Regions from separate parts of the Achromobacter sp. RT286_PF genome, predicted to be linked through region 1. Evidence: riboswitches for the same ligand, from Rfam matches in the RefSeq annotation. Region 1 holds a riboswitch; the other holds the start of a gene.

The links. Region 1 has a riboswitch for glycine ahead of gcvT (glycine cleavage system aminomethyltransferase GcvT). Riboswitches for the same ligand answer to the same signal wherever they lie in the genome.
Region 2: another riboswitch for glycine. It lies ahead of AC6LJY_RS23570 (D-amino acid dehydrogenase); the one in region 1 lies ahead of gcvT (glycine cleavage system aminomethyltransferase GcvT).

The regions. Positions count from the first base shown of each region.
Region 1 covers NZ_JCBAMR010000007.1:146,739-155,978, reverse strand. Annotated here, with positions in the region: gene AC6LJY_RS08895 (M81 family metallopeptidase) at 1-961, shown strand, start outside; gene AC6LJY_RS08890 (DUF945 family protein) at 1,202-3,160, shown strand; gene gcvP (aminomethyl-transferring glycine dehydrogenase) at 3,252-6,125, opposite strand; gene gcvH (glycine cleavage system protein GcvH) at 6,197-6,574, opposite strand; gene gcvT (glycine cleavage system aminomethyltransferase GcvT) at 6,677-7,777, opposite strand; glycine riboswitch at 7,869-7,992, opposite strand; glycine riboswitch at 8,026-8,122, opposite strand; gene AC6LJY_RS08870 (ZIP family metal transporter) at 8,239-9,132, opposite strand; gene AC6LJY_RS08865 (superoxide dismutase) at 9,162-9,240, opposite strand, start outside.
Region 2 covers NZ_JCBAMR010000040.1:22,040-31,279, reverse strand. Annotated here, with positions in the region: gene AC6LJY_RS23605 (DUF1993 domain-containing protein) at 1-205, shown strand, start outside; gene AC6LJY_RS23600 (VOC family protein) at 249-740, opposite strand; gene AC6LJY_RS23595 (DUF1428 domain-containing protein) at 845-1,201, opposite strand; gene AC6LJY_RS23590 (GlxA family transcriptional regulator) at 1,371-2,345, shown strand; gene AC6LJY_RS23585 (FAD-binding protein) at 2,490-4,010, shown strand; gene AC6LJY_RS23580 (lactonase family protein) at 4,039-5,256, shown strand; gene AC6LJY_RS23575 (peptidoglycan DD-metalloendopeptidase family protein) at 5,429-5,983, shown strand; gene AC6LJY_RS23570 (D-amino acid dehydrogenase) at 5,940-7,187, opposite strand; glycine riboswitch at 7,227-7,321, opposite strand; glycine riboswitch at 7,322-7,412, opposite strand; partial or broken gene ampC (class C beta-lactamase) at 7,566-8,726, shown strand; gene AC6LJY_RS23560 (3-hydroxybutyryl-CoA dehydrogenase) at 8,879-9,240, opposite strand, start outside.

The DNA of each region.
Region 1 (9,240 bases):
CGCCGCCAACGTCATCGCGCGCACGCTCAAGGGCGAGATCAAACCCGTCATGACGTGGGCCAACAAGCCCATGCTGCCGCACATCATGTGCCAGGGCACCCATGCCGCGCCCAACGGCCCCTTGCAGGAACGCTGCAAGGAACTGGAAGCGGGCGGCGTGCTGGCGGCGTCCGTCTTCGTGGGGTTTCCGCATGCGGACATCCGCGAAGCGGGCCTGAGCGCCGTCGTCTGTACGGACGGCAACCTGCAAGAGGCCGAGAAGCACCGCGACGAGCTGCTGGAACGCGCCTGGGCAGGTCGCCCCGATTGGGTGTTCCACCCCGAGCCGCTGGCGCCCACCATCGCGCGCGCCAAGCAGATCGAGCAAGGCCCCGTGGTGCTGCTGGACCACTACGACAACACGGGCTCGGGCGGCACCATGGACACCACGGCCGTGCTGGCCGAAGTGCTGCGCCAGGAATTGGACAACGTGGTGTTCTACGCCATCTGCGACCCCCAGGCAGCAGAACAGGCCGCCGCCGCGGGCGTGGGCAAGACCATCACCCTGACGCTGGGCGGCAAGCTGGCCATGCCGGCCATCAAGGAACCCAGCGAACCGTTGCAGGTGACAGGCCGCGTCAAGCTGGTGTTCGACGGCGTCTACCTGAGCCGGGGCCCGATGTACCGGGGCGTGCGCAACGACACCGGGCTGACGGTGGTGATCGACACCGGCCGGGTCGAAATCGTGGTGGTGTCGCGCCACCAGGAACCCTTCGACATCAACTGCCTGTTGTCCGTTGGCGTTGACCCGTTGCAAAAGCGCTATGTGGTGCTGAAAAGCCGGGTGCACTGGCGCGCGGGCTTTTCCGCCATGGCCACCGAGGTCATCGAATGCACCGGCGTGGGCGTCACCACGTCCGACTACAGCCAGCTTGAGTTCAAGCACGTGCGCCGGCCGATCTACCCGCTGGACCCGCTGTAACGAAATCGGGTCGCAAAGTTGTCGACAAAACGGCCGGCGCCCTGCGCCGGCCTTTCATTTTGAAATCTTCAGTAACTGGGCGCACGGTCGAGCGTCACAGCGCATCGGTATACTCCGGCGCGGGCCCTTACAGGCCGATGAATACGTGTATGCCGGCAGCCGCGCCTGGGAGACCAGCCGCGACGGCGCAATGCCCTGTCTGCCGGATATAACTCGATAATCAACGAAAAAAGCACAACGATGAAAAAGAGCGTAGCGATCACCCTCGGCGTGGTCATAGTGGGAGCGGGAAGCTGGATAGGCGCCACGTGGTATACCGGCAAACGCATTGAGGAAAGCTCGCAACGCCATCTGGCAGAAGCCAACGAAAAGCTGGCCAAGCTGACGCCGCTGTTCGGCCTGCGCATCGACCAGCTCAAGTACGACCGCAGCCTGTTCTCGACCCAGGCCCGTTATGGCCTGTCGCTGGTCAAGAACGACAAGAGCCCGGACGCCATGCCCGCCGGCATGATCGAATTCGATGCCGTCATCGAACACGGCCCCTTCCCCAAGACCGCGCTGTCGCGTGGCGCGATTGCGCCCAAGCTGGCGTTCGTGCACGCGGAAGTCGCCAAGACCGACAACCTGAAGGAAGTGTTCGCGCTGACCAAAGACATCTCGCCGCTGATCAGCGACGCGATGGTCAGCTACAGCGGCACGACCACCTCCACGGCCAAGATCGCGCCCGTGTCGACCGCGCTGCAAGGCAATTCGATCGACTTCAGCGGCATGGTCATCACCGGCAGCTTCGACCGTACGCTGCAAGGCGTCGTCGCGCATGGCGTGATGGACAAGCTGGCCATCGATGGCTCCAAGAGCAACGACCCCGTCATCATGTCGATCGCCGGCCTGACGATGGACGTGAACAGCCGCATGGGCAAGTTCGGCGTGTCGATGGGCGATTCGGACCTGAAGATCAAGCGCATCGACGTGACCCGCAAGGGCGACGACGTCAAGCTGTCGCTGGATAACTTCGGCTACGGCGTGAAGCTGTCCGAGGACGACAAGTCCATCAACATGCAGGCCGCCTATCAAACCGGCGACATCACCGTCAACGACGTGCCTCTGGGCAATGGCCAGGCCGTGATCAAGCTGGCCAAGCTGGACGGCCAGGCCGTCAAGCAACTGTCGGACACGTACAACCAGCTGCTGCGTCAATACATGGCGCAAACCGAAGACGAGGGCCTGAAGGACGAGCAGTTCCAGGCGATGCTGGACAGCGCCGGCAAGCTGCTGGCGGGCAACCCGTCATTCAGCATCGACCCGATCAGCTGGAAAACCGGCAAGGGCGAAAGCAAGCTGAACTTCACGCTGGACCTGGCCAACCCGCCGGACGTCAAGAACCTGACGCCGCAGGAAATTGCCGCCAAGGCCATCAAGCGCATCGACGCCACGCTGATCATTTCCAAGCCGATGGTGCAGGACCTGGTCGCGCAATACGCCGTCAAGAAAGAAGGGCTGAGCCCGGAGAAGGCCGCCGAGGACGCCGACCAGACCGTGCGCCAGATGTCGGGCATGGCTGAAATGTTCAACGTGGGCAAGAACGACGGCGACAACATCGTTGGCAAGTTCACGTTCGCGGACGGCATGGGCAACCTGAACGGCAAGGAAATTCCCGCCGACGAATTGTTCAGCGGCCTGCTTGGCGCCGCCGGCATGAATTCCATGGGCGACGACGAAGAAGAGTCCATGCCCGGCATGAGCGAACAAGAGCCGGCCGAAGGCGCAACGCCCGCCGTCGGCGTGATGCAGGACTTCAGCCTGGACACCGTCAGCGCCCTGCTGGACGACATGGGCATCACCGCCAACAAGCAGGATGGCGACGAAGGCCCCGTGCTGATCCTGGATCCGGGCACCACCGGCGCCAGCGACCTGCGCCTGGAATTCCTGTGCAACGACTTCACTGAAAAGTGCCTGGACCTGGTCATGACGGCCACGTACAAGACCAAGAAGCCGATGTCGCTGAAGACCATCAACAGCTGGAACCAGGAATACCGCTGGACCCGCGCCTACCTGGACAACAAGAACCAGGCCGTGCTGCAAATGGACATGAACGCGGAAGGCGGGATCGGCAAGGACAACCTGCAAATCCTGTTGAACACGTTCATCAGCATCGCCGAAGACTTCAACGAGGCGGCTCAGGCGGCGCCGGCCAAGTAAGGCGTACGGCCGATACCGATACGGGCAAGCGCCCAACAAAAAGCCTCCATCGCAAGATGGAGGCTTTTTTATCGCCGCTACGCGTAATGCCCTACGCGTAGGCTTCGATCGGCAAGCACGCGCAGACCAGGTTGCGGTCGCCGTAGGCGTTGTCCACACGGGCCACGGGCGGCCAGTACTTGGCCTCGCGCAGCGACGCCACCGGGTAGGCGGCCTGCTGGCGCGGGTAGTCGTGCAGCCATTCTTCGGCCAACAGCATCTGCGCGGTGTGCGGCGCGTTCTTCAGGACGTTGTCCTCGCGATCGCGTTCGCCGCGCTCGACCTGGGCGATTTCCTCGCGGATGGAGATCATCGCGTCGATGAAGCGGTCAAGCTCGGCCACACCTTCGGATTCCGTGGGCTCGACCATCAGCGTGCCGGCCACCGGGAAGCTCATGGTGGGCGCGTGGAAACCGTAGTCCATCAGGCGCTTGGCGATGTCCTCGGCGCTGATGCCGCTGGTTTCCTTCAACGGGCGCACGTCCAGAATGCACTCGTGCGCCACGCGGCCATTGCGGCCCGCGTACAGCACCGGATAGTGGTCGCGCAGGCGGGTGGCAATGTAGTTGGCGTTCAGGATGGCCACTTCGGTGGCGCGGCGCAGGCCGTCGGCACCCATCAGCGCGATGTACACGAACGGAATCGGCAGGATGCCGGCCGAACCGAACGGCGCGGCCGACACCGGGCCGACCTTGGCTTCGCCGGGCAGCTTGCCCTGTTCGTTCACCACGCCCGGCAGGTACGGCGCCAGGTGCGCGCGCACCGCTACGGGACCCACGCCGGGGCCGCCGCCGCCGTGCGGAATGCAGAACGTCTTGTGCAGGTTCAGGTGCGATACGTCGGAGCCGAACTTGCCCGGCTGGGCCACGCCGACCATGGCGTTCATGTTGGCGCCGTCCAGGTACACCTGGCCGCCGGCCTGGTGGACCATGTCGCAAATTTCAGTGACGGCTTCCTCGAACACGCCGTGTGTGGACGGGTAGGTGATCATCAGCGCGGCCAGCTTGTCGCCGACCTGCTTGATCTTGGCGCGCAGGTCGGAAAGATCGACGTTGCCGTTGGAATCGGACGCCACCACCACCACGTCCATGCCGGCCAACTGCGCCGACGCGGGGTTGGTGCCGTGGGCCGAGGCCGGGATCAGGCAGACGTTGCGCTGATGTTGGCCGTTGGCCTGGTGGTAGCCGCGAATGGCCAGCAGGCCGGCGTATTCGCCCTGCGCGCCCGAGTTCGGTTGCAGGCTGATGTTGTCGTAGCCGGTGATTTCGCACAGCGCGGCGGACAGGCGGTCGATCAGTTCGTTGTAGCCCTGGCTTTGCGAGGCGGGGGCAAACGGGTGGATCAGCGCGAATTCGGGCCAGGTGATGGGGATCATCTCGGCCGTGGCGTTCAGCTTCATGGTGCACGAACCCAGCGGGATCATCGTGCGGTCCAGCGCCAGGTCCTTGTCGGCCAGCTTGCGCAGGTAGCGCAGCATGTCGGTTTCGGATTGCACACTGGAGAAGACGGGGTGCTTGAGGATGGCGCTTTCGCGCGCGACCGATGCGGGAATGCCGCCGGCGGCGGCCGCGTCCAGCGCGTCGATGTCCAGTTCGACATCATCGCGTTCCAGGCCGGCGGCAAACACGTTGACCAGCGCTTGCAGGTCGGCGACGGTGACGGTTTCGTCCAGCGACACGGCCAGGCGCGCGCCGTCGACGCGGCGCAGGTTGATGTGCTCGCACTCGGCGGCCGTCACGATGGCCGGGGTGGCCGCGCCCGTTTCCAGCAGCAGCGTGTCGAAGAACGTGTCGTTCACGACCTTCACGCCCAGCTTGATGAGTTCAGCGCGCAAGATGGCGGTGCTGCGCTGCACGCGCTGGGCAATGCGGCGGATGCCTTCGGGGCCATGCCACACGGCGTACATGCCGGCCATCACGGCCAGCAGCACCTGCGCGGTGCAAATGTTGGACGTGGCCTTCTCGCGGCGGATGTGCTGTTCGCGCGTTTGCAGCGCCAGGCGCATTGCCGGGTTGCCTTGTGCGTCTTTCGACACGCCGACCAGGCGGCCGGCCATGTTGCGCTTGAAGGAATCCTTGCAGGCCATGAAGCCGGCGTGCGGGCCGCCAAAACCGAACGGCACGCCAAAGCGTTGCGCCGATCCGATGGCGATGTCCGCGCCCCACTCGCCCGGGGCGGCCAACAGGGCCAGCGCCAGCAGGTCGGTGGCGCAGGCAACCACGGCGCCTTGCGCGTGGGCGGCTTCTGCCAGCTTGCGGTAGTCGGACACCGAGCCGGTGCTGTGCGGGTATTGCAGCAGCACGCCGAAGCATTCCGGCAGGCCCTGCGCTTCGTCGCCCACGGTGATTTCCAGCCCCAGGCCTTCGGCGCGCGTGCGCACGACTTCGATGGTCTGCGGATGCACGTGGCGCGAAATGAAGAACACCGGGCTTTGCGACTTGGCGCCACGGCGGGCCAGCGTCATGGCTTCGGCGGCGGCCGTGCTTTCGTCCAGCAGCGAGGCGTTGGAGATGTCCAGCCCGGTCAGGTCGGCGACCATGGTCTGGTAGTTCAGCAGGGCTTCAAGACGCCCTTGCGAGATCTCCGGCTGATACGGCGTGTAGGCCGTGTACCAGGCGGGGTTCTCAAGAATGTTGCGCAGCACGACGTTTGGCGTCTGCGTGCCGTAGTAACCCTGGCCGATGTAGTTGCGAAAGACCTTGTTGCGGCCCGCGATCTGCTTCAGTTCGGCCAGCACGTCGGTTTCGCTGCGCGAGGGCGGCAGCGCCAGCGGGGCCTGGCTGCGGATCTTGGCGGGAACGACTTCGTCGATCAGGGCGTCCAGGCTGGCGCTGCCAATCACTTGGAGCATGGCGGCCTGGTCGGCGTCGGACGGGCCGATGTGGCGGGGGATGAAGTCGGTATGGGTGTCTAGGGCGCGCGACATGGGAACTCTCGGGTGGTGGTGCATCAGGCCGGCGCGCCAAGAGGTCGGCGCGCCCGGCTCGAACCGGCTTCTTAGCCGTTGGCGACGGCTTCGTAGCCGGCGGCGTCCAGCAGCTTGTCGGCATCGGCCGCGTTGACCGGCTTGATCTTGAAGATCCAGGTGGTGAAGGCCGATTCGTTGATCAGGCTGGGGTTGTTTTCCAGCTCGTCGTTGAAGGCGACGATTTCACCGTTGACGGGTGCGTAGATGTCCGAGGCGGCCTTGACCGACTCAACCACGCCGGCGGTTTCGCCCGCGTTCAGCTTGGCGCCAACCTTGACGTCGCCAACGAAAACCAGGTCGCCCAATTGGTCCTGGGCGGTATCGGTGATGCCGACGACGAACACGTCGCCTTCAGCTTTGACCCATTCGTGGGACTGGGTGTACTTGCGATCGGTGGGCAGGCTCATGGGAAATCCTCTAGGGAATACGGGTAGATGAATGGTGTTGCGCGCCTCGTGCGAGCGGCGTGTGCGTCAACTGGCAGCGGCCGTTCGCGCGAAGCTTCGAGTTTACGAGTGTTCGACGGCTTTGCCGTTACGCACGAAGGGCAGCTTGCAGACCAGGGCGGGCACCCATTTGCCGCGGATGTCGACTTCGACCGTGTCGCCCGGACGCACGCCTTGCGGCAGGCGGGCAAAGCCGATCGACACGCCCAGCGTGGGCGACATGGTGCCGCTGGTGAGTTCGCCCGTGCCTTGCGCGCAGCGCACGGCCATGTGGGCGCGCATCACGCCGCGCTCTTGCAGCTTCAGGCCGACAAAGGCGGCGGGGGTGGCGAATTGTTCCAGCGCGTCGCGGCCGATGAAGCGGCGCTCGGCATTCTTGAGCGACACGGTCCAGGTCAGGCCGGCCTGGTCGGGCTGGGTCAGCTCGTCCATGTCCTGGCCATACAGGTTCATGCCGGCTTCCAGGCGCAGCGTGTCGCGCGCGCCCAGGCCCGCCGGGCGCACGCCCTGGGCAGCAAGGTCGCGCCACAGTTGCACGACGTCGGACGCAGGCAGGACGATTTCAAAGCCGTCTTCGCCGGTGTAGCCGGTGCGGGCGACGAGCGTGTCGTCGCCCACGCGGGCGGCAACGAAGGGGGTCAGTGCTTCGGAGGCGGCTTGCCAGGCCGGGCGCGCGGCCCAGACCTTGGCGCGGGCGTTCGGGCCCTGCACGGCCACCATGGCCAGATCGCGGCGCGGGGTGATGGCAACGTCGAAACTGCCGGCCTGCTTCACACGCTGCATCCAGGCCACGTCTTTGTCGGCGGTGCCGGCGTTAACGACCACGCGCCATTCGTCAGCGGCAAAGAAATAGATGATCAGGTCGTCGATGACGCCGCCCTGCGGGTTCAGCATGCACGAATACAGCGCCTTGCCGGGCACGGTCAGCTTGGCGACGTCGTTGGCGACCAGGCGTTGCAGGAAGGCGTAGGCATCGGGGCCGGCCACATCCACGTTCAGCATGTGCGACACGTCGAACATGCCGGCGTCCTGGCGCACCGCGTGGTGTTCCTCAAGCTGCGAGCCGTAGGCCAAGGGCATGTCCCAGCCGCCGAAATCGACCATTCGGGCGCCGGAGGCGATGTGTTCGTCGGCCAGCGGGGTGCGTTTGAGGGTTGCGGACATGCGCGGAAACTCCGGGACGGCAATGGCTTGCCAGGGTTACGGAATGCCGGTCGTGACAAGCGGATTGCGCCCGCACGGCATCGGCTGAATCTTCCGCCCCTCTGTCCTTTTGCCTGAGAGTTGCCCCGCGCTGGGCGGGTTTGCACCTTCGGCGCCTGGGCTGCTCGCTGTGTCCCGAATTCGGGGCGGCGCCAGGTCTCTCCAGAGTACTGTTTTGCCGCATCCACACGGTAAAAACCGGGACGGGGCAAGCATGTGCGGTATCGGTTACCTGAGCGATTCTGGGCGAATTGCGCCTTCGGCGGCGACCCTGGTGAAAGGGGCGCTCTCTCCCGCAAACATGCGTGACAGCGGCGCCAAGCATACAACGAAAACCAGGCCTGGAAAAGCGCGATTTCCTGGCGCGGCCCGGCCACAAACCGCTGCCGTGGACCACGCCAAACCGGACACCAACCCCCGGGCTAGCCCAGCGCCGTGTCCAGCAACATCATCAGCACAAAGCCCAGCATCAGCCCGCACGTGGCGTAGACCTCGTGCCCCTTGCGGTGCGATTCGGGAATGATCTCGTGGCTGATGACAAACAGCATGGCGCCCGCCGCAAAGCCCAGCCCCCAGGGCAGCAGCAAGACGGACCAGCCGACGATGGCGGCGCCCAGCACCGCGCCCAACGGTTCGACCAGCCCCGACAACATGCCTAGCGCCACGGCGAAGGCCCGCTTATAGCCGGCGGCCAACAGCGCCACCGCGACAACCATCCCTTCGGGAATGTCCTGGATCGCAATGCCCGTGGCCAACGCGGTGCCCGCCACCGGATCGCCCCCCGCGTAACCCACGCCGATGGCCAGGCCTTCGGGCAGGTTGTGCAGCGTGATGGCGATAACGAACAACCAGGCGCGTCGCATGCGGCGCGCCTCGATGCCTTCGCGGCCCTTGATGAAATGTTCGTGCGGCAGCGTGCGGTCCATGATGAGCAGCACCGCCGCGCCCAGCAGAATGGCCGCCCCCACCGTCAGGCCCGCGCCCCAGCGGCCCATGCCCTGGCTTTCGGCCGCCGCAATGCCCGGCACCACCAGGGAAAACGCGCTGGCCGCCAGCATGACGCCCGCGCCGAACCCGAACATGCTGTCCTGGACCTTTTGCGGGATGGTGCGGGCGAACAGGATGGGCACGGTGCCCAGCGCGGTGGCGCCGGCCGCTACCAGCCCGCCCAGCAGGGCGTCGGCCACGTGCGCCGCGCGCACGTCCAGGTAGGCCCACAGCTGGTGCATCGCCAGGCAGGACACCAGCACGGCCAGGGTCCAGACGCTGATGCTGGTGGCCGCGGGACGCACGCGGTGACGGCTGAATGTGTTCATGGGGCCGATGCCTCCATCACAAAGCGGGCTTAACCCTTTGCGGCCGCATAACGGCGCGCCACCTCGGGCCAATTCACGACATTGTAGAAGGCGCCAATGTATTCAGGG
Region 2 (9,240 bases), on a different contig from region 1:
GACGGCCGAACAGGTGGAAGGCGCCGAAGACCGGCAGATCGTCGTCAACTTTGGCGACTTCAAACCGGAATTTCGCGGCGATACCTACCTGCTGACCTTCGCGCTGCCCAACTTCTACTTCCACGTGACGACCGCTTACGACATCCTGCGCCACGCCGGCGTGAAGATCGGCAAGCTGGACTTCCTGGGTCCGTATTCGCAGTAAGCGGATGTTGACGTTGCCAGGAAGGGCGGGGCCGTCAGGCGGGTCAGTCGGCGTTGCCGCAGCCTGACATCTCGCCCATCTTGGCCATGTTCTGCTGGATTTCCTCGGGCGTGTAGTCGAACTGGTGCGTGGCGATCGACCAGCGGTGGCCGAACGGATCGATCACCTGGCCGTAGCGGTCGCCCCAGAACATGTCGGCCACCGGCATCGCCACGGTGGCGCCGGCATCCACCGCCTGTTTGAACGAGGCGTCCACGTCCTTGACGTACAGATGCAACGTTACCGGTGAGCCCTTCAGCGCCTTCGGGCCCAGGCTGCCCCACTGAGGAAAATCGTCCATCAGCATCAGCACCGAATCGCCGATACGGATGGCGGCGTGCATGACCTTGCCTTCCGGCCCGGGCATGCGCGCCAGTTCTTCCGCGCCGAAGGCTTTTTTGTAGAAGGCGATGGCGTCGGACGCGCCCTCGCAAACGATGTGCGCGGTCAGCGTGTGCATGCCGGCGGGAATGGGCGTGGTTGCGGGCGTAGCCATGATGCGTCTCCAAAATCGGTGTTGGGTTGGGGGGACAGGCCGTAGGCCCTGTCCCTGCCCATACGACGAACGGGCGGCGCCGATATCGACACGCCCCACGGTTTTTATTTTGCTACCAGCGTGCTGAATCCGCCCCAGCACATGCGTTTGAAATCGAACACGCCTTCGCAGCACGTGTTGGCCAGACGGGGGTCGGCCATCACCAGCGCGTTGATCCGGTCGCGTTCGGCCTTGCTGGCGTACACGATCCAGGCAAACACCACGGTTTCGTCGTCCTTGGCGCTGGCCGCTTCCCTGAACGACCGAAAGGTTTCGCTGGCCAGGTCATCGGCCACGCCTTCTCGGTAATCCAGCGCGCCGTGCTCCAGCCAGACCGCCTTGGCCTGGTCCGCCATCTGCTGGTAGGCCGGCACGTTCGCCTTGGGCACCGGCAGCAAAAAACCATCTATGTATTCCTGCATCGCACACTCCTCGGGTTGCTGTTGTTGTGTGGGATTCGGCATGCCCGCTGGTCACGCCGCGTCCACCCGGCACGAGCGGCCGGTAGACGCCACTTTATCGGGATCGCCGGCGCTTTCAGATAGGGGATTGCGACATTCTTGCGGGTGGATTGCGACAGCGCTCGGGCGTATGCTTACCGACATGAAAAACGTCGCTTTCCTGCTGCCGACGGGCACCAATATTGCGTCCCTGGAAACGGCGCGCCACGGCTTCCAGGTGGCCAACGCCTACCTGGTCGCGCAAGGCCGCGAACCGCAATTCCACGTGTGCACGCTGGCGTTGACGCGCGAGGTCAGCCTGGACGACGGGCGTATCAAGGTGCTGGCGGACCAGGTGCTGGCCGATGCGCCGCGTATCGATATCTGCATCGCGCCGCCCCTGCTGGGCGCGGTGCCCGATGTGGTGCTGTCCAACCGCGAGCTGATCGATTGGCTGGCAAGCCACCATCGCGCCGGTGGCGAAGTGGCCAGCCTGTGCATGGGAGCCGCCTTGCTGGCGGCGGGCGGCGTGCTGGACGGGCAGCAGGCGGTGGTGCATTGGGTGGCGCAAAATCTGTACGCCAGCCTGTTTCCCAACGTCCACTGGATCAGCGATCGCGTGGTGATGGCCGAAAACGGTGTCTATACCAGCGGCGGCGCGTTTTCCGCCGCGCATCTGGTGCTGCACCTGATCGAAAAATACACCGACCGCGATACCGCCATCTGGTGCGCCAAATACTTCCAGCTGGACTGGAGCCGCCAGAGCCAGCTGCCGTTCGCCGTGTTCATGGGCCAGAAGGCGCATGCCGACGAGGTCGTGCGCGCGGTGCAGAGCTACATCGAACGTTGCTACACCGAAAAGATCACCGTTGAATCCCTGGCCGAGCGCCACGCGATGGGACGGCGCACGCTGGAACGGCGCTTTCGCCAGGCGACGGGCAACAGCATCGTGCAGTACCTGCAACGCGTGCGGGTGGAAGCTGCCAAGAAGCGGCTGGAAACGTCGCGCAAAAGCGTGGCCGAAGTCATGTATGAAGTGGGCTACAACGACACGAAAGCGTTTCGCGACATCTTCAGCAAGCACTGCGGGATGTCGCCCGTCGGGTATCGGGACCGCTATCAATAGGACGTCGAAGAATTCGCTATGGCACTGGCAAAAGTGCTGGCCGAACTCCCCCCGAAAATAAGATTTCTACTACAGCTATTGGCGCGCCACCGGCCTATCCTTGACACGTCGCGGCCTGATCCCAGGCCAGGAGGGCGAGTCAAGATGAGCATCAGCGTGACGCCAGGCGATCCCCGCTACAAGACCTTGAAAAAGGGCTTCAACCTACGCTGGCCCGCGCGGCCCAGCCATGCGGCCACGCGCATCGAACTATGCGAAACCCCGGCCCAGGCGGCGACAGCGCTGGGCCGTATCGTTGCCGAGGGCAAGCGCCCCACGATACGCAGCGGCGGCCATTGCTACGAAGACTTTGTCTCCAACAATCCCGGCGGCGTCATCCTGGACCTCAGCCTGCTGGACCGCGTGCCGTCCTCGGATGGCCTGCTGCGTGTGGCGGCCGGTTCGCAAAACTGGAATGGCGATCAAGACCTCTACAAGCGTCACGGCGTGTCGCTACCCGGCGGGTCGTGCTACTCGGTTGGCGCGGGCGGCCATATCAGCGGCGGCGGGTATGGGCTGCTGTCGCGCCTGCAAGGGCTGGCCTGCGACTGGTTAAGCGCGGTCGATATCCTGACCGTGGACGCCCACGGCAATGTCGTGCCACGCACCGCCAGCGCCACCCAAGATGCCGACCTGTTCCGCGCATGCCGGGGCGGTGGTGGCGGCAATTTCGGCGTGATCACCAGCTATGGTTTTGCCGCCTTGCCCCGCGCCCCGCGCGAAGTGGCCATCGCCACCGTCGCATTCGACTGGGCGGGCATGACGCCCGGGCGCTTTGCGCAGTTGCTGGATATCTACGGCAGCTACTGGAACACGCGCGGCCGCGACGCCGATACCTGGGGCATGTTCTCGCTGCTGAAACTGACGCATCGCTCCGCCGGGCAGATTGTCATGATCGTGCAGTTCTGCAACCCCGACGGCACCTGCCAGGACCTGACCGTGCTGCAAGATTTCCTGGATCGCTTTCGCCCTTGCGCACCGGTGGCCGCGCGCGCCACCACGCCCGGCTTGCCACGTCCGCGCGCGGGCGGCGACCTGCTTTGCAGCGAACCGCATACGGTCATTCGCCATGACTGGCTGGTGGCCACGCAAACGCTTAACGGCTCGGGGCCGAATCAGCGCGGCAAATACAAATCCGCCTACATGAAGCGCAATTTCACGGCGCACGAAGCCGCGCGTATCCATGCCCACCTGACGCGCGACGTCCCCGGCGCCGACCTGCGCCAATCGCTGTTGCAGGTGGATTCGTACGGGGGCGCCGTCAACCAGCCGGATCGCCTGCGCGACACCGCCGTGCACCAGCGGGCGTCGATCATGAAGCTGCAATACCAAACGTACTGGACGCACGCCGACCACGACGCCCTGCACGTACGCTGGATGGCGGATTTCTATCGCGACGTATATGCCGACCCGGCAGCCCGGCCCGACCACGCCGGCACCCCGTTTCCCGGCGACCGCTACGAAGGGTGCTACATCAACTACCCCGACAGCGACATGCTGGCGTACCCCTTCTGGCCACGGTTGTACTACGGCGACGGCGGGCTTTATCCTTTCCTGCAAGAGGTCAAGCGCCGCTACGATCCCAACAACGTTTTTCACCACGCGATGTCGGTGCGCCCGTCATGACGCGCCGCCCGCCTTGCCGGACTTCGCCATGAATTCCCTATCCAGCGCACCCCGCCGATCCTTCATCCAGTTCGCCGGAAGCTTGTCCGCAGCCGGCGCGGCAGGCCCCTGGCTGTCGGCCATGGGCGCCGCCACCGCGCGCGCCGACCCCCGCTACGCCTATGTGGGCACCTATACCCGCGATGCGCCCGGGGGCACGGCCGGCGGGCCGCCATCGCGCGGCATACACGCCTATGCCCTGCGTCCGCAGGGCGGCTGGCATCTGATCCAGGTGATGGAAAGCGACAACCCGTCGTACTTGGCCGTGCACCCCACGCAGCGCTTTCTCTACGCCATCAACGAGATCGATCAATGGGAAGGCCTGGCCCGAGGCACCGCCGAATCCTATGCGATCGACCCGGCTGACGGCAGCCTGCGCTTCCTGAACCGGCAGCCCCTGTCGCTATCCAGCACCGCGCCCGCGTTCCTTGCCGTATCGCCAGACGGCCGCTACCTGGTCACGGCGCAATACGGGGGCGGCACGTACAACGTGTTGCCCATCCAGGCCGACGGCGCGTTGGGTGAAGTGTCGGGCATCGTCAAGGAAACCGGCTCGGGGCCGCGCCCCGAACAGCAATCCGCGCATCCGCACATGGTGCTGTTCGACTCCACCGGCCAGCGCGTCCTGGCCACCGATCTGGGCAGCGATCGCATCAATCTGTTCACGTTCAAGGATGGCAATCTGTCGCTGTCCGAGCGCACGACGCTGCCCGCGGGCGGCGGGCCACGCCATCTTGCGCTGCACCCCGATGGCGCGCTGTTATACGTCTTGAACGAACTTGACGCCTCAATCGCGTGCTTCGGCTACGACGCCCACGCCGGCCGGGTGCTGGCGCAGCGCCACCTGGTCCCCGCCACACCGCCCGGATTCACCGGCGCGGGCAACGCGGCGGCGTTGCTTGTCCACCCGTCCGGCCGCTTCTTGTACGCCTCTACCCGCCGCGTCGACAACGACCACGCGCAAGCCGACAGCATCGCCGTCTTCGCCGTTGCCAAGGATGGCGCATTACGCCGCGTACAAACCTGGGCCGAAGGGCTGCGCTTCCCCCGCGCACTTACCCTGGCGCCAGACGGCGGCAGCCTGTACGCGCTGAACCAAAAGGGCGACTCCATCCTGCGCCTGCGCATCGATGCGGCAACAGGGCAGCTAAGCGACATGGAAGTGGCAGCGCAGACGCCAACACCGGTATGCCTGGTGTTTGCATAGGCGGGGCAACCGCGGGCGATCTTGATAGCCGGCGCAACAGGCCACTTTGAAGCCCCTTTGAAGCCACTCGGGCACCCACTCGGAAACCACTCGGAAACCCCTCGGAAACCCCTCGGGAACCCCTCGGGAACCCCCTCGGGAACCCCTCGGCCAGCCCGCCGTCGAACCTTGCATGACCGTTAATCCTGTATTGCGCTTCCTCTGGCGCCTCGTCATCCTGGGCTTATTTGTCTGGCTTGCTGCGTGGGCGTGGCCCCGCCTGCCCGACGCCGCACGCGCACCGTGGCATATGGCGCGGCTGGCCTGGCAACAAGCCCCGTCATCCTTGCCCGTACCGGTACAGGGCGTGTCCGCCAGACGCTTGACCGACACTTGGGGCGCGGCCCGGTCCGGCGGCCGCCAACACGAAGGCATCGACATCTTTGCCGCGCGCGGCACGCCTGTGCTGTCCACCACGGAAGGCGTGGTCATGCAGGTTGGCACGAACAACCTGGGCGGCCAGGTCGTGTGGGTGCTCGGGCCCGGACGCCAGCGCCATTACTACGCGCACCTGGATGGCTACGCCGATATTGAACGGGGGCAGCTGGTGGCCCCCGGAGACGTGCTGGGCTACGTCGGCAACACCGGCAACGCGCGAGGCACGCCGCCGCATTTGCATTACGGCATCTACGACGGCGGCGCGATCAACCCCTATACGCTGTTGGTGACGCCGGCAACGCCGCCCTGACGCTTTGCGCAAGCACCTGCGCCGTCGCGGCTGACAACGTCCACCCCAGGTGTCCGTGCCCCGTGTTGTAGAACACGCCCGGGCGTTTGCCCGGCCCCACGCGCGGCATCATGTTGGGGGTCATGGGGCGCAGGCCGCACCACGGCACGACGCGCGTGGTGTTGATGTTGGGGAAGTGTTTACGCGTCCAGTCGATCAGCGGCTGCACGCGTTCGGCACGAATGTCCATGTTGAAGCCGTTGAATTCCGCCGTACCCGCCACGCGAAAGCGGTCGCCCAGGCGGCTGGTGACGATCTTCGCGGCTTCGTCCAGCAGGCTGACGCGGGGCGCGGCGCCCTGGCTGTCGGCGTCGTCCAGGTGCACGCTGATCGAATAGCCCTTGACCGGATAGATGTTGATGGAATCTCCCAGCAGGCGGGCGAACTTTCTGCTGGCCGCGCCCGCGCATACGACGATGGCGTCCGCTTCGTGCCGTTCGCGCTGGGTGCCGCCGTCGCGGCGGATGTCCAGCACGTAAGGGCGGTCGTGGCGTTGGATGTTGTCGATGTCGGCATCGTGCACGAACGTGACGCCACGGCGTTCGCATGCCTGGGCCAGACCGCGCGTGAACTTGTGGATGTCGCCGGTGGCGTCCGATGGTGTGTAGAAACCGCCGTGGCATCCGGTTTGCATGGCGGGTTCGATGGCGCGCGCTTCGTCGGCGGTGACTGCGTAGCGGTCCAGGCCGCCGGCTTGCAGCAGCGCGTTGGAGCGATGCGCGGCCTTGAAGCTGTTGGCGTCGTGGTAGATGTGCAGGATGCCCCGGCGCTCCAGGTCGAAGTCGATGCCTTCCGCCTCGGCCATGTCGAACAGATGCCGGCGCGCTTCGATGGCCATGCGCGTGGTGGCGATGGTGTTGTCGCGGTAGTTGGGAATTTGCGCCATGAACTGCGCCAGCCACGAATACTTGTGCCAGCTGAAGCGGGGGTTCAGCAACAGCGGCGCGTTTTTGCGCAGCATCCAGCGTAGCCCTTTGATGATCGTGGCCGTGCTGTTCCAGACTTCGGCGTTGCTGGCGGATAGCTGGCCGCCGTTGGCATAGGACGTTTCCATGGCGGGATAGCGTTGGCGGTCGTAGACGGTGACCGCGTATCCCAGGTTCGACAGGGCATAGGCGGACGTGACGCCGGTGATACCGGCGCCAATGATGGCGATGCGGGGCATGGTGGCTCCAGACAGGGTGGCCGCGACCAATGTGGACGCGGCACCCCATCTGTCTTTGGTACCTGAGAGTTTCACCCGCGCGGGCGGCGGGTTCCCCTTCGGTGGGCGCGCACGGCGCCTCTCTCCAGATTGTCTATACGCGCGCAGTCCTGTTGCCTGAGAGTTTCCGGGGCGGTTGCTCCGTCGGCGCCGGCCGCCAGGGCCGGTCTCTTCTGCGCGGTTTTGAATCGACGGGGTAGAGAATAGCTAAGTTCATGTCGCATTTGCTTCAGGGTTAGTACTATGTCGCGTGCGCCGTTGGGCCGGCGTGAACCGAATAGGACGATAGGAATGAGTTTTCGCGCCGCGCGACGCACTGTTTTGCAAACGCTGGCCGTGATGGCCAGCGGCGCCCTGGTTTCGTTGGCGTCGGCCGAGCCGGTGGCCCCCGGCGCCGGCATCGACGACGCCGTGCATGCGGTAATGCGCGAGTACGACGTGGCGGGCCTGGCCATCGCCGTCACGCGCGAAGGGCGGCATGAATTTCGCAGCTATGGCGTGGCCTCGCTGCAAACGCACGCGCCCGTCAGCCGCGACACGCTGTTTGAGCTGGGCTCGATCAGCAAGACCTTTACCGCGACGCTGGCGACCTACGCCCAGGCGCTGGGCAAGCTGTCGCTGACCGACAGCCCGGCGCGCTTCGTGCCTGCCTTGCAAGGCACGGAATTTGGCAAGCTGACCCTGATCCACCTGGGCACGCACACGGGCGGCGGCTTCCCGCTGCAAGTGCCGGACACGGTGCGCGACGATGCCCAACTGATGGCCTACCTGTCGGCGTGGACGCCGCGCTACGCACCGGGCACCTACCGCACGTATGCCAACCCCAGCATTGGCATGCTGGGCGTGGTGGCGGCCAAGAGCCTGGGCCAGCCCTATGCGCAGGCCATGGAGAAGACGCTGTTGCCCAAACTGGGCCTGACCAACACCTATATCCACGTGCCCGCCGCCAAGATGGGCGACTACGCGCAGGGCTACAACAAACAGAACGCGCCGGTGCGTGTGAACCCGGGCGTGCTGGCCGACGAAGCCTACGGCGTCAAGACCAGCGCCAGCGACCTGATCCGCTTCGTGGACGCGAACATGGGCGTGGCGTCAGCGCCCGCGGAATTCGGCGCCAAGGCCGCCCGCGATGCGAAGGTCGCCAAGGCCGTCGTCAACGACGCCGTGCTATCCAAGGCCTTGGCCGATACGCATGTGGGCTACTACGACGTGGGTGGAATGACGCAGGACCTGGCCTGGGAACAACTGGCGTATCCGGTGACGCTCAAGGCGCTGTTGGCGGCCAATGCCGGCACGTTGAACAGCCAGAGCCACCCGGCCAAGGCCCTGACCCCGCCGCAGCCCCCGCGTGCCGATGTGTGGATCAACAAGACGGGTTCCACCAACGGCTTTGGCGCCTACGTGGCGTTTGTGCCGGCCAGGAAAATCGGCGTGGTGATCCTGGCGAATCGGAACATTCCGAACGACGCCCGCGTGCGGCTGGCGTATCGCATTCTTGAAGGGGAAACGGCGGCGGAAGCAAGAACGGATACGGGAACGGGAACGGATTCGGGATCGGCCCCGGAAACGCAATCCGAAGCCCGCGCGCAAGCGAACTGAAACAGGCAGAAGACAGTGGCAGGCGGAAGGCCGTCGCCGGCCCCTGTCAGCCGTCAAGCTTCCGTGCCCGCCGCCGTGTGGGCTCCATCAAAACGCGGCAATAGCCCCATGACCTCCAGCCTTTTGCACAGCTGTCCCAGGCGCTGCATCTTGTAGGCGTCCACATCCAGGTCGGCGTAGTCGTAGAAGCCCTTGCCATCGCGCAAGCCGTTGCGGCCTTGCTCCATGTTTTTGGCGATGACGTCGGGCGATGCAAAGCGTGGGCCGATCTGGGCTTCAAGGTAGCGCGATGCGTAGTACAGGATGTCGCCGCCGCCCCAGTCGATGAACTCCAACAGGCCCAGCACCGAAAACCGCAAGCCGAATCCCAGGCGCACGGCGGTGTCGATATCTTCGGCGCTGGCCACGCCTTCCT